Regions from separate parts of the Paenibacillus suaedae genome, predicted to be linked through region 1. Evidence: riboswitches for the same ligand, from Rfam matches in the RefSeq annotation. Region 1 holds a riboswitch; the other holds the start of a gene.

The links. A riboswitch is a leader RNA that binds a small molecule or an ion and turns the genes downstream of it on or off. The one in region 1 is predicted to bind S-adenosylmethionine.
Region 2: another riboswitch for S-adenosylmethionine. It lies ahead of RQP50_RS00515 (methionine ABC transporter ATP-binding protein); the one in region 1 lies ahead of metA (homoserine O-acetyltransferase MetA).

The regions. Positions count from the first base shown of each region.
Region 1 is NZ_JAVYAA010000001.1:758,698-766,504, reverse strand. Features, by position in the region: gene ytxC (putative sporulation protein YtxC) at 1-118, opposite strand, end outside; gene mqnC (cyclic dehypoxanthinyl futalosine synthase) at 302-1,441, opposite strand; gene RQP50_RS03395 (trans-sulfuration enzyme family protein) at 1,666-2,856, opposite strand; gene RQP50_RS03390 (aminotransferase class I/II-fold pyridoxal phosphate-dependent enzyme) at 2,862-4,043, opposite strand; gene metA (homoserine O-acetyltransferase MetA) at 4,040-4,984, opposite strand; SAM riboswitch class I at 5,151-5,277, opposite strand; gene corA (magnesium/cobalt transporter CorA) at 5,825-6,760, shown strand; gene RQP50_RS03375 (HRDC domain-containing protein) at 7,014-7,807, opposite strand, start outside.
Region 2 is NZ_JAVYAA010000001.1:110,111-117,917, forward strand. Features, by position in the region: gene RQP50_RS00490 (GntP family permease) at 1-996, opposite strand, end outside; gene RQP50_RS00495 (GntR family transcriptional regulator) at 1,126-1,803, opposite strand; gene gnd (phosphogluconate dehydrogenase (NAD(+)-dependent, decarboxylating)) at 1,944-2,843, opposite strand; gene RQP50_RS00505 (helix-turn-helix transcriptional regulator) at 3,133-3,324, shown strand; gene RQP50_RS00510 (DUF6773 family protein) at 3,329-3,811, shown strand; SAM riboswitch class I at 3,944-4,051, shown strand; gene RQP50_RS00515 (methionine ABC transporter ATP-binding protein) at 4,156-5,169, shown strand; gene RQP50_RS00520 (methionine ABC transporter permease) at 5,159-5,824, shown strand; gene RQP50_RS00525 (MetQ/NlpA family ABC transporter substrate-binding protein) at 5,992-6,837, shown strand; gene RQP50_RS00530 (iron-containing alcohol dehydrogenase family protein) at 6,843-7,807, shown strand, end outside.

The sequences.
Region 1 (7,807 bases):
GGAATTCCACGCCATTCGGCTGTTTATGTAAATCGCTCAGCTCCTGCTGCAGCAAATCAGTCAGCGTTACTGCGTCACATTCGGATCGCAGCGGCAACGAGATCGTGAACAACTCCATGAGCCCACTCCTTTCTGTTCCTTCTTAAGTATATGGGGTCATGAATGGAGATATACGAAGACGAATCTGGAAAACAGAGGACGCTCGCATTCCTTCTGGCATTATTGCCAAAAATAAAAAAACACCTGCTGGCTATCCACACGGAAAGTCCAGCAGGTGTACTGCTTCATTTTCAATTGACGCCTAATTCTGCATAACAAAATCTTTGGCAACCGTTGCATGTTCATCGTCGAACACACGCAAAATATTATATTTCGTATCACGCTGCGCAGGAATCTTGCCCGCTTCGCGGATAAGCTGCAGCGTGCTCCCGATGTTTACTTTATGTGTAGCACCAGCTGCCGATACGACATTCTCCTCAATCATCGTACTGCCGAAGTCATTGCAGCCGAAGCTGAGCGTCTTCTTGCCAATTTCCGGCCCCATCGTTACCCATGAAGCTTGGAAGTTCGGAATATTATCCAGGAACAAGCGGCTGATCGCGAGTGTCTTCAAATACTCTTCAGGCGATACGCGCTCTGCCTTCATGTTCGTGTTGTCCGGTTGGAATGTCCATGGAATGAACGCAAGGAAGCCCTTGGAAGGATGGCCGTTCTGCATGCATTCATCTTGTGCTGTACGAATGCGCTCCAAGTGAAGTGCACGCTCTTCCAGCAGCTCGCCGAAGCCGATAACCATCGTGCCCGTTGTATTCATGCCGACCTTATGGGCAGTTTGCATGACGTCCATCCAATCACGCCATGAACCCTTCAAGCGACTGATCTTCCGGCGAGTACGGTCGTCCAAAATTTCAGCGCCGCCGCCCGGCAGCGAGTCAAGACCCGCTTCATGAATTTGACGGATTACCTCTTCTAGAGATAGTCCATTCGAGACTTCCTTCATCTTCATAATCTCCGCAGGAGAGAAGGAGTGCATTGTAATACTTGGGAACCGTTTCTTAATTTCGCGAAGCAGGTTCGTATAATAGCTGAATGGAAGCTCTGGGTTTGTTCCGCCCTGCATCAGAATCTCAGTTCCGTCTACATCGATCGTTTCCTGAATCTTCTGGAAGATGACTTCATCAGGAAGCACGTAACCTTCCTTCGAACCCGGAGCACGGTAGAAGGCACAGAATCTGCAGTACGTATCACAAATATTTGTATAGTTGACATTGCGCCCAATTACAAATGTAGCAATCGGATCTGGATGCCATTTCTTCATAATTTGGTCGGCAGCTGCCCCCATTTTCTCGATCTGATCAGATTCGAACAAGGTCACGCAATCGTCTGTATTCAATCGTTCACCACGAAGCGCTTTGTCCAAAATGCGGTCTATCGGTGACATCGTCACAGTCACTTCCCCTCTCATATGTTGCCTTACACTCTCGTATATAAAGCGAAGTAGACCCCGCTCACGGCGGGGTTAAATTGTACGGATTATTGCACATGCTGCTTCATCATCTAGTTGTGCATTGTATCGCTCAAGAAGCAGCTTCACTAAATAATCGTAACATACATCGCCCATAAAAAACAGCACCCTTCCATGAGAAGGATGCTGGATAGAATCGGTTATTTGGATAACGCCTGATCCAAATCCGCAATCAAATCCTCGACATGTTCAAGCCCAACAGAGAAGCGGAGCAATCCATCCGTAATTCCACGCTGCAGACGAACTTCATGCGGCATTGCTGCGTGAGACATCATGGCAGGATAAGACAAGATGCTCTCAACAGCGCCAAGGCTGACTGCCACAAGCGGGATTGTCACGTTGTTCAGCACTTGCTTCGCCCGTTCGCCAGAACCCACATCGAATGATACCACTGCTCCATATCCCAGTGATTGCTTCTCATGCACCTCACGGCCAGGATGATCGGCTAGACCAGGGTAATAGACGTCAGCAATGTCCGACCGTTCACTCAGCCACAGTGCAAGGCGGCGGGCGCTCTGCTCACTCTGATTCATCCGAGCTTCCAATGTCTTCATGCCTCTCATCAGCAGCCAGCTGTCCTGAACCCCAAGCACAGTGCCAAGGCCATTCTGCAATTGCTTCACACGGCGTCCAAGACTCTCGTTGGCTGTAACTGCCAGACCTGCGAGCACATCACTGTGTCCGCCCAAGAACTTGGTGGCACTATGTAAGACTAGATCAACACCAAGCTCAATTGGACGCTGATGATAAGGGGTCATGAACGTATTATCCAGCATGGTGAGCAGACCCTTTTCCTTGGCCCATGCGGTCACTTCTGCAATATCCGTAATTTTGAGCGTCGGGTTGGACGGTGTCTCCATATAGACAGCCTTCGTATTTGGACGAAGCGCAGCCTTCACCTGCTCAATGTCGGTCATATCCACTAAAGTAGACTCAATGTTCAACCGGTTTAAAATGGAAGTCAAGAGACGGTACGTTCCACCATACACATCTTCCGTTACGATAACATGATCCCCTGCCGATAACAGCAAGAATGTCGAAGAGATCGCTGCCATCCCTGATGCGAAGGCAAATCCATTCGTTCCGCCCTCGAGCAGTGCAATATATTGCTCCAATGCCTCACGTGTTGGATTGCCAGAGCGAGAGTAATCGTACTGAGGCGGATTGTAAATGTCCTCATGATGGAATGTCGTAGCTTGGTAAATCGGGACACTGGAAGCTCCCGTACCGGCATCGATCTCACCGCCAAAATGGATCAGCTTCGTCGCAAACCGACGTGATTGCTTGCCTAACTGACCGTCTGATGCTTGATTCGAATTCTGCTCTCTCATCTCCGTTATCCCTCCACTTCTACTCTAGCCGCTTCTATCGCTTGCTCCAAGTCAGCGATTAGGTCATCAACATGTTCAATTCCAACCGAGAATCTTAGCAAGCGATCGTCTACACCAATCTGATCCCGAATCTCCTGCGGAATATCCGCATGGGTCTGAACCGCCGGATAAGTCATCAGCGACTCTACCCCACCCAAGCTCTCCGCGAACGCGATCAATTTCAAGTGGCGCAGGATCGGCTCTACATAAGCTGCATTCTTCAAGCGGAAGGAGAAGATGCCTGTGTTGCCCGACGATTGGCGCTGTTGAATCTCATATCCCGGATGCTGCTCGAGTGCAGGATAATACACATTGTCGATGGCGGGATGCTCTAGCAGCCATTCGGCAATGCGGGTTGCGTTGTACTGATGCCGCTCCATACGAAGGGCAAGTGTCTTCATGCCGCGCATCAATTGATAGGAGTCTGATGGGCTCAGGACAGCACCGATCGAATTATGCAGGAAGGCGATTTCTTCCGATAATTGCTTCCCTTTCGTTACGATCAGACCAGCAAGCACATCATTATGTCCGCCCAAGTACTTCGTTGCGCTGTGGACTACCATATCTGCCCCAAGTTCAATCGGGCGTTGGAAAAATGGCGTTAGCAGCGTATTATCAACGATAGTGAGAATTCCATGCACCTTCGCCCACGCCGCTACCTTCTCGATATCCGTAATCATCATCAAGGGGTTCGTAGGCGTCTCTATAAAGACAGCCTTCGTCTGCGGTGTTCTTACAGACTCAAGCGCATCAAAATCATTCGTATCTACATAAGAGGCCGTCACGCCGAAACGAGACATAATCCGTTCCAGCAGACGATAAGTGCCGCCGTACAAATCGAGGGAAACAATCAGATGATCGCCTGAACTGAACATCGCGAACAATGTCTGTAATGCAGCCATCCCCGAACTACAGGCAAATCCGGCATCCCCACATTCCAAAGCAGCCGCCGCTTCCTCTAGAACAGTACGAGTCGGGCTCTTCGTCCGAATATAATCAAACCCCGTGCTCTGTCCAAGCTTCGGATGCCTGAATGCAGTTGCTTGGTAAATCGGATAATTAATAGCTCCCGTTTTTGGTTCATGAACCGATCCAATTTGAGCTAATCGACTTTCGATGCGGTAGTTCTCTTCGTTGCGTTCGATCATAGTTGATGAGCCCCTTCCTTGCGCGGTACGGCTTTGCCCAATTCGTAAGGTGTTTCTTGATATACGTAGTAGTTCAGCCAATTTGAGAAGAGGAGGCTGGCATGCGCACGCCAAGTGGAGTAAGGCTTGCGGGAAGGATCGTTATTCGGGAAATAATTTATCGGAATGTCCATCTCCATCCCCTTTGCAATATCGCGGTCATACTCCCACTTCAGTGTACAGGGATCGTATTCCGAATGACCGGTCACGAATATTTGCTTCCCATCATGTGTCGCTACCAAATACACTCCTGCTTCTTCCGACTCCGCTAATATTTCTAACTCGGCAATCTTCGCGACATCCTCTCTCCGAAATTCCGTATGACGGGATTGCGGTACAAGAAACATCTCGTCGAAGCCGCGTGTCAGATTCACATTTTCCTTAGTTAGTACATGCTCGTATACACCGAAAATTTTCTGATCCAGTGCATATTTCGCAATTCCATAGTGATGATAGAGGCCCGCTTGTGATGCCCAGCAAATATGGAACGTGGAAGTTACATTCTCCTTAGACCATTCCATAATGCGGCACAACTCATCCCAATAGTCTACATTTTCAAACTTCATCTGTTCGACAGGAGCACCCGTAATGATCATGCCATCAAACTGCTCTCCTTCAATATCTTCAAATGTTTTGTAGAACGAAGATAAGTGCTGTGCGGACGTATTTTTTGATGTATGGCTTGCTGGATGAAGGAGCGTCACCTCAACTTGCAGCGGCGTGTTGCCCACTAAGCGCAGGAGCTGGGTTTCCGTAGTCTCTTTCGTCGGCATCAAGTTGAGAATGATGATTCGCAGCGGACGAATATCTTGATGATAGGCTCTCGTTTCGTCCATGACGAAGATATTCTCCTGGGTCAAAATTTCTTTGGCCGGCAAATGATCCGGAATTTTAATCGGCATTGACGCTCTCCCCCTCGAAAATGGTAATTGGATGGTGTCGGCACATGAAATCAATTTGGCGCAACCGCAAACAAGCCTGACTTGAAACGGCACAAATGGCTAGAGACATACAAAAAAGACCTTCCTCGACTACGAGAAAGGTCATGTTATACATGCTCATGAGCCTCTCTCATCTGTCAGTAACGACTTCCATCGTCCCTGCAAGAATTAGCACCGTGCGTCGCGCTTCATACTGCGCATCGCCGGTTGCCGGGCTTCATCGGGCTTGTCCCTCCACCTACTCTTGATAAGATTGCTTATATGAATATTCATTTGATTTGGCCTTGGTAATAATGTACGGCAAAGAGAAGCTGTTCGTCAAGAGGGGAACACAACAAAAAATCACGATTCCACCCCCTTCGCATACGATACATTATTGACGAATTCCGGCAATGGATTTTGTCTTGAAAGGTTGAAGTACGAGCGTTATACTTAACAAGGTGCGTCGAAGCCTTACTTAATTATTAAAATCGAAGGCAACAATCGTTCCTTCACTGGACGCATGATATATAAAGTCACGTACAATTATTCAAGCTGAGGTGAGTTCGGATGGATGGCGACCCGAGGTCGTTCCGTAGTACGTACGTACAACCGAATATTACGATTCGACAGGCAGCGGCAAGTTCGCAGTCCAATGTCGGGATTCGTGCCTCTGCAGAGAACCTAGTTCACTAATTGTGCCTAGGCTTATATCACGTGCGCGAACGACGGACTGCGCATGCCCAGCCTTGTTTCGAGTCGTCTGGTAACATTTAGACGATGCGCATGTCGCAATGGCGACAGCGTCAAGGAGTGAGTGCAATGAAAATCCGTCTGGTCAACGAGGGCGTCTTCACGACTGAGGAAGATATCAATGTCACATTAACACCGCCAGAGAATGGCTTCTACTGGATCGATGCTGACATTGAGGATTTGGTCGTTCTGCAGCCATTATTCAACATGCATGATTTGGCAGTTGAGGACTGTATGAGTGAAGAAGAGCAGCGTCCCAAAATCGAAATTTATGAAGGTCATTATTTTATCGTGTTCAACAGCATTCGCTTTGACGATGAAGAGATCTTTTTACGCTCATTGAACATTTTCCTCGGCAAGCACTTCATTATTACCGTAACAAAGCAGAAGATTAACGAACTGCGTATGGTGAAGCCTGTATTGTGGGAGCAGCAAGCGAGTACGCCTGACCTTATGCTCTACCTGCTCATTGACTTGGTTGTCGACAACTACTTCACAGTAGGAGATCGAATTGAAGCGAAGATCGACAAGCTTGAGGAAGAGCTCATTATGAGCACGAAGAAAGAACATCTCAATGAAATCATCAGCTTGCGAAGTGAGATTCTATGGCTCAAGAAGGGTCTTGGCCCTCAAAAAGAGGTACTGCTTGTCCTCTATCGTAAGGAATTGCGGCTGATCGGCGATGACCTGCAGAAGTACTTCCAGGATATTTACGAGAATGCCGTCAAAGTATCGGAGACATTCGAAACGTTCCGCGACCTTATGGGCAACTTACGTGAATCTTATCAGCTTAGCATCGCGAATCGCGCAAACGATATTATGAGAGTGTTCACAGCCATTACAACTATATTCATGCCGCTAACCTTAATAACAGGGATCTACGGCATGAACTTCGGATATATTCCAATTATGGACTGGGAGTACGGCTCCTTGTATATGATCGGATTCATGCTTGCGCTTGGTATCTTTATGTTCTACTTATTCCGCAAGAAAGATTGGATTTAATAATCAGCGGGGGTGTTCTAAAGTCATTTGATAATGACCTTGGACACCCCCGCTTTGTTTTCTTTGCATTACCATATTCCCGATTATCCCCATTTGCTCACCTTGTTCGCCGATGACGAAAAACGAAGCCAACCACTGCGAATTGTTTTTCGCTGCTTTCCAAACAAAATAGCAAGACGCCCCTAAACTAGCCTAAACAGCAGAATAAATTCATTAACGAGCTCGGGCATACGTCCTTCGAATATGGCATCCGTCAGCTAGCCGCCTGTGCAACGCTGCTGCTTCTCGCTCTGCTTCGATGCAGAAGCCGCAGCAATCGAATCCGCTCATAGTTCGCTTGTACCTCGGCATAAGATTCGTCCAATGCCGATTCTCCAAATGCCTTCACATAGATTGGCTTCAAGTATTCATCGCCCAGTTCATCGAATGCCAGCTCTATCGTTGCCCGCTGCTCTTCCGGCATAGATTGAAGCTCCGATTCAACCAGCATGCACACATTATAGCCTTCACGTTCTACCGTCTCAATGCGCATAATGAGTTCACGCCGATCTACCTGAAGAAGCTCTATCAATTGCGCAATCGATAACTGCTGCTGCAAGCCTTCCAGCAATACACGGTGGTCTGTCAGCTTGGAGAGCTCTTGATTCTGCTTCGATTCCCATTCGGAATAGACCCACTTCGCGAACTCCTCTTCGGATACAACGGAGGATATCCAATCCAGCGGGAAAGTTGATGTCCTTTCAAACCCCTTCGCAATTGCAATGATATCTGCTCCATAGGATGCCAGCTTTGCTTCTCCGAATCCAGGAAGCTGCTTCAGCTCTTCCAAGGTGTGCGGAAGCAAGGCACTGACCATACGAAGCATACGATTCGTTGCAATCCAATAAGGGGCCCGGCGCAGCTTGCTCGCCGTCTCCCTACGCCACTTCGCAAGCTGTTCATATACCTCGGATCGGGCATATAAATCCGCATAGCAGGCAACCCATTCATTGCGTTCCTTCATTCTGCGCTCGTGTATATCGGCCTCCGGCACAAACCCAATAGTCA
Region 2 (7,807 bases), 650 kb from region 1:
GTTAATGAGTACTTGCTTGAACGCACCGCCGCCGCCAATGATAAGAATGATCGTTGCGGTAGGAGCGAGACATTCGCTGGTGAAGCGGGATATCTCTTCCTTCTTGAAGCCGCGCGCATAACCGAGCGAGAAGAAGGAGAAGACGACTGCAATCAGAAGCGCGATAATTTCATGGCCGATGAATTTGCACAGTACGGCTAAGCTGCTTAAGCCCTGAGGATCGACAATGTCTGCGACGGAGCCAATCAGCATAAGAATGACAGGTAGCAAAATGGTGAACAGCGTAATGCCGAAGCTTGGGAGCGGCCGATCGCTCTTTTGCGCGAATTGTTCAGCGAGCTTTGCTGGCGGCTGTAATTGAATGCGTTTACCAATGAACTTGCCGAATAGCGGCCCTGCGATAATTGCTGTTGGTATTCCGACGAGCAGAGAGTAGAGAATCGTACGACCGAGATCTGCTTGATAAGCGTCGATGGCAATCATCGGTGCTGGATGCGGCGGTACGAGTCCATGTACGGTAGATAGCCCCGCCAAGATTGGAATACCGATCTGCAGCAATGATTTGTTTGTTTTGCGTGCTACAGTGAACACAATTGGAATTAATAGTATTACACCAACTTCAAAAAATACCGGGATACCTACAATAAAACCAACAAGGAGCATTGCCCAGTGAACGCGTGATTCTCCGAATTTATCAATAAGGGTAGTGGCGATTTGCTCTGCACCGCCGGATTCTGCCATCATCTTGCCCAGCATGGTACCGAGCGCAATGACGATGGCTATCGTGCCAAGTGTGCCGCCAAGGCCTTGTGTAATCGATTGCACAACATCTTGCGGTTTCATGCCTGTTAACAGACCGAGCATTAATGCTGATATAAGCAACGTAACGAAAGGATTCCATTTTAGCTTGGCAATGAACACAATGAGAAATACGATGGTAAGCAGTGTCCAAAATAGTAATGTCACATTGTGACTCATTCCGAATAGTGTGCTCATGATGTACGAGCCTCCTTTTGAAAAGTGCCGATTGTTATGAATGATTCCAAATATAGCGTTTCCAAAACAAACTTGAATACTTGTCGACAACTTAAAATTAAAAAAGCTTTGTATCCTTGCAGCTTGCCGTTACGAATGCGGCAAGCTGACATGCAAGGTACGGTTCGAGTCGGCGAAGTAGGCTGAGACAACCTGCTGGATCGTATGAGTATCCTTCGACTGGAGTCCTCTTACGATCGTACGGTGCTTCTCAATTACAGTGAACAGCTTCGCTTCTCCCTCAGAGAATATTTCTTCCGTTGTCATCAGCATGACGGTCTTCACGATCAGTCGAATGCTCGTCCACAGATGCATGATGCGTTTATGCTCCGCTGCAGCAATGATCGCTTCATGGAACGATAAATCCTGATAAGCGAATTCAACGGCATCATTGTACTTAACCGCGAGTTCCATCTTGTCGATAATCTGCAGAAGCGTCAGAATCAGACCATCTGTGTTCACGATGGCGAGCCGCTGCTGGACAAAGCTCTCAATGAGATAGCGAACATCGTACAGCTCTTCGACATCGATAAGACTAAGCCCTAAGACAACAGCACCCATGCGCTCCAAGCGGATAAGCCCTTCGTTAGAGAGCGTTTTCAATGCTTCGCGAACGGGAGAGCGGCTGGTGCCGAAGTCGGCAGCCACTCGATTCTCCGATATAATTTCGCCCGGCTTGATGGAGCCGTTAATAATTTGCAATCGCAGCTCACAGGCGATGGATTCCCCAAGGGATGCGCCCTGCAGCCACTGTTTCGGATAGTGTATCATGCGTGAACTCTCCTCATGATTGGTTTCCTGAACCCATATCTCACTTTAGAGATTTGGTTCTGATTGTACCACAGTGCTGCATGGCGCGACCATCGGGCTTGTGGTGATTCTATCTTCGCTATCGAAATAGGAACTGACTATTCCTTCGTTACCACTTGATGTCCGCCGAACTCATTACGCAGTGCAGCAACTACCTTACCATGGAAGGAATCGGACTCAAGCGAACGATATCTCATGAAGAGGGACATCGCGATAACGGGTGCGCTTGCTTGCAGCTCCAGTGCAGTTTCCACTGTCCATTTGCCTTCGCCAGAGCTTTGCATAACGCCGCGAATGCTGTCCAGCTTCGGATCTTTGGAGAAAGCATTTTGCGTCAGATCCATCAACCAGCTGCGGATTACCGATCCGTTGGACCATACGCGTGCAACTTGTTCGTAATCGAAATCGAAGTCGCTCTTGTCCAATACTTCAAAGCCTTCCGCGATCGCCTGCATCATTCCATATTCAATACCGTTGTGAACCATTTTCAGGAAATGTCCACTTCCGCTCTTGCCTGCATACAAATATCCTTGATCTACCGCAATGTCCTTGAACAGTGGCTCAAGTGTAGCGAATACTTCTTGGTTGCCGCCAATCATGAAGCAGCCGCCTTCAGCTGCGCCAGATACTCCGCCGGATGTTCCGATATCGAAGTAATGGGCACCCAGTGCATGCACTTTCTCGCCTCTAGTGATGGACTGTTTATAATGTGAATTTCCTCCGTCAATGACAATGTCTCCTGGAGAGAGAAGAGGAAGCAGAGTGTCTACCACTTGATCCACGATTTCTCCAGCTGGAACCATCATCCAGATGATCTTTGGAGCATCCAGCTTCGATACGAGTTCTTCAATTGTATCTGTAGGAATTGCTCCTAGGTCAGCTGCTTTTTGACGTTGTTCAGCATTTACATCAAAAGCGACTACCTGATGCTTGTGCTGCAATATGTTATCTACGAGGTTGAAACCCATTTTTCCAAGGCCAATCATGCCTAATTTCATGCTGTATTCACTCCTGTGATCATGCTGTAAAGTACAACAAGTATACTTGTATACAACTTAGTGTGATCTTATCTTACTGTCTTCTTGCCTATCTGTAAAGTGGAAATTGTAAGCGCTATATCATTGTTCGTAGCAAGTGCAGTCTCATTTAGAATGGTTCCATGAGGTGGGAATTATGTATCTGCGAATAGGTTGCACAGAAATTAATTAAATTGTAAAATATACATTACATAATGACATATATATATTACATTGTATTGGCGAGATTGATGAAGGACGAGGGTCGAGCATGAATCAGAAGTTAAAGATGGCGCGTGTGGAGAAAGACATGACACAGCAGGAATTAGCGAACGCAGTCAACGCGAGCCGGCAGACGATTGGTCTGATTGAGAAGGGGGAATTCAATCCATCTCTCCAGCTGTGCATTGCGATTGCGAAGGCGTTAGGCAAGACTTTAGATGAACTTTTCTGGGAGGGGTAACAGCATGAAAATCAACAAATGGTTTACATCCAGCAACCAGAGCAATGATGAGTATGTGATTCAGAAGAAAAATAAGTTCAAAATTGAAGCGCTCTATCTGATTATCGGCTTGCTACTTCTGAATGGGATTCGTGGCATCCTCATGGGGGATTATTCAGAGAATGTGCTGATGAGTTTAGGAATTGTCTTTTTCTATGCAATCTATTTTATGCTCCGCTATATATTCACTGGATTGGAGTACCGGGATGTAACAACAGATAGAGGGTATCGCAAAAAGCGGCGAGAAGTGTTGATGATCTCACTCAGTGCATTCGGCATCTTTTTCATTGTAACGATTGGACAGAAGTTGTTATTTAGACCGGACAAGCCTTGGATGGACGTCATTGGCCCTTCTGTATTGTTCTTGATTATTCTCGCCGCGGGCAACTACTTTAGTTTGAGAAGGTCGTATGCGAAAAATAAGGAAATATTCGGTGATACGAAGTAAAGGCTGTAATGTGAGGTAAGGCAGTATGATGGATCATGCTTCATTACCTTTTTTGAAAATGAAATGAAAATATTGTTGACAACTCATATTTTCAGATGTATTATCTTCAACAACAAACGACAACTTCATACTACCTTATCAAGAGCGACTGAGGGACTAGGCCCTATGACGTCCGGCAACCTTACCTGTGAGTAAACGGTGCTAAATCCTACGGAATGATTCCATTCTGAGAGATAAGTGTGGCGATACTGCCAATTCAGCCTCTTTCTCTCTTAGGGAAAGAGGCTTTTTAGTTTTTTTAGTTTTCATCCAGGTGATAGCAACAGAATGGCGGGGTGTGTGAAATGATTGAAATTCGGAGTTTGGTTAAGGAGTATCGAAGCAAGACATCGACCGTCATCGGCGTAAATAACGTCTCTCTTCGAATCAATAGGGGAGAAATTTACGGGATTATCGGACGAAGCGGTGCTGGGAAAAGCTCGTTGCTGCGCTGCATCAACTTGCTGGAGGAACCTACATCTGGGAGTATACTCATCGATGGCGTTGATTTGACGAAGCTGCAAGGAGAGAGCTTGCGACAGGCAAGACTGAAGATCGGCATGATCTTTCAGCACTTTCATCTTATCCGCTCCAAGACGGTATTTGAGAATATTGCATTTGCTCTGAAGGCCAACAACAAGTCGAAGGCAGAGATTGAACCGCGTGTCCTTGAATTGCTTGAAATGGTCGGCTTGGCTGACAAGCGAGATGTATATCCTGCTCAGCTCAGCGGCGGGCAGAAGCAGAGAGTAGGTATCGCCAGAGCGCTGGCCAATGAACCGCATGTGCTGCTGTGTGATGAAGCAACGTCTGCGCTGGATCCTGAGACGACTCAGTCAATCTTGGAGCTGCTGAAGAAAATCAATCGCGAGCTTAACCTGACGATTGTATTGATTACGCACGAAATGGAAGTGGTGAAGGACGTCTGTGACCGGATGGCGGTGATGCAGAACGGCAATGTGGTAGAAGAGGGGCCGGTATATAACATTTTCTCTGATCCACAGCATCCGATGACGCGCTCGTTCATCAGCAGTCTGTTCCAATTCAATCTTCCAGAACGATTGATTCAGCATTGCAAAGGAATGATCGTGAAGATTCACTTCGTGGCGCCGCAAGCGGAGGAAGCAATCATTACTGATGTAATGACGAACTTCAAGGTTAGAGCAAATATTTTGCATGGCAAAATTGAATACATCCATGACAACCCGCTAGGCATTCTGATCTTGGAGCTGAATGGAGAAGTATCAGAGCTGCGGCAAGCACTCGACTACATCAAAGAACGAACCTATCGATTGGAGGTCATCCATCATGCTGAGTGATTCGATCATCCAACTGCTGCCGGACTTGGGCAAAGCATTTGTCCAGACGCTCTATATGGTTGGAATTTCGCTGTTTGCTGCCATAATTCTGGGTCTTCCCATTGGAATTCTATTATTTGTAACCGATAAGGGGCTATTCCTCGAAAATGCGTTTACGAAAAATGTGCTAGGCTTCATCGTCAACATGATTCGCTCAATTCCGTTCATCATCTTGTTGGTGACACTGCTGCCGCTGACGAAGCTCATTGTCGGTTCAACGATAGGCCCGACGGCTGCTTCGGTATCGCTCTCGATTGCGGCAATTCCGTTCTTCGCCCGCTTGGTAGAGACGGCGCTGCGCGAGATTGACAAAGGTGTCATCGAAGCGGCAATCTCCATTGGTGCAACACCGTGGATGATCATTAAGGATGTACTTCTCCCTGAAGCGAAGCCAGGCATCATTCAAGGCGTGAACATTACGGCAATCAGTCTTGTCGCTTATTCGGCAATGGCTGGTACAGTCGGTGGAGGCGGAATCGGCGATTTGGCGATTCGGTTCGGCTACTATCGCTACGACAACACTGTAATGTTTACCACGGTAATCATTCTAATCTGCTTGGTGCAGATCATTCAGTACGGAGGAGACTTTATTGCAAAGAAAGTAGACAAGCGATAATGCATTCGTTTTTGTTCAAAAAGTCATACCTAGGAAGCAACGCGGCATCGAATCTTGCACTTACTTCGAAAGCATGGTTCGAGTTCCTGCAACCTACTTGGTGCTGAAAACCAGTCTTAATGCACCGAAATGATACAAAAATATTATCCATACGGAGGTCATCATTTATGAAGAAAGCAGCTCTCGTCCTATCTCTTATTCTAGCAATTGGCTTGCTCGCTGGATGCGGCAGCAAAGACGCATCAACGGGTTCAGGAGACGCAAAGCAGGAAGAAAGCAAAGCAATCAAGATCGGCGCAACAGCAGGCCCTTATAGCGATATGATAACGAAGGCGATTAAGCCGATATTGGAGAAGAAAGGCTATTCCATTGAGTTGGTTGAATTCGGAGATTATGTGCAGCCGAACTTGGCATTGTCGAATGGAGATTTGAATGCGAACCTGTTCCAGCACAAAATCTACATGGAGAACTTCGCGAAAGAAAATAAAATTGAGTTGTCCGAGCTTATTTCCGTACCGACGGCTCCAATGGGCATCTACTCGTCCAAGTTCAAATCTTTGGATGAAGTTGCTGACGGAAGTACAATAGCGATTGCGAACGATCCGACGAACCTGGCGCGTACATTGGGCTTGCTGCAAGATGCAGGACTCATTACCGTGAACAAGGACATCGATCCACTGCGTGTATCGGAGAAGGACGTGAAGGACAATCCGAAGCATCTTGTTCTACAGCCAATCGAGGCTGCTCAGCTTCCGCGCGCAGTAGACAGCGCTGACCTGTCTCTTGTTCCGGGGAACTTCGCACTTGCTGCGAAAATGAACCTGCTCGATGCTCTGAAGCTCGAAAATATGCCAGATGATTACCGCAATCGTGTCGTTGTGAATACAGCTGATTTGGACAAGCAATTCGCTAAGGACTTGAAGGAAGCAGTTGAATCGGCCGATTTCGAGAAAACAATAGATGAACAGTTCAAAGGCTTCGGCAAACCAGAGTGGATGCTGAAAAGGAAGTGACATCGATGACGAAGGAAGAGAAAGCTATCGTCGTTAGAGGCACACCGGCAATCTATCATTGTAAAGCGGGCATCTTGGACAAGCTAGATACATTATTGGCACCGTATCAATACAAACGAGTGATTGTCGTGCATGGTGATCGCTCCTTGGAGGCGGCGCAGCCCTATTTGCCGAAGGAGACGAACATAACGCTGATATATCTTCGCTATCAAGGAGAATGCACCTTGCAGGAAGCGCATCGGATTGCATGCTATGCACAGGCCGAACGAGCGGATGCCATTCTTGGACTCGGCGGCGGCAAGGTAATGGACTTGGTCAAGGCAGCAGGCAATACATCGGGGCTGGATACGATTCTCGTGCCGACGCTCGCCTCGAATTGCGCAGCATGGACGCCGCTCAGCGTGTTCTATAACGAAGAAGGACAATTCACACACTATACCGTTTTTCCGAAAAGCACACTTATGGTGCTGCTTGAACCACGCATAGCCTTGCATGCACCTGTTGATTATCTGCGCGCAGGGATTGCCGATACATTAGCGAAATGGTATGAGGCGGATGTACTCATTCGTGGTTTGAAGCATCGTTCAGCCGCTGTGCAGGTTGCGCATCTTACGGCTCGTCTATGCCAGACTGCACTTCTGGAACATGGACGGCAGAGCATTCACGACGCAGAGCAGAAGCAGCTATCCGATGCGTTCGTAGAGGTAGCGGAGACGATCATTATGACAGGCGGCCTTGTTGGCGGCTTCGGCGATCATCTTGGTCGAATAGCTGGAGCACACTCGGTTCATAATGGTCTCACTGCTGCGCCAGCGACACATCATTTGCTGCACGGAGACAAGGTCGCGTACGGCATCCTCGTTCAATTGGTGCTGGAGGATAATGTTGCGGAAGTGAAGAATTTGCTGCCGTTCTACGAAGATTTGGGCTTACCTTATCGACTAGGTGACCTTGGATTATCTGCGGAAGA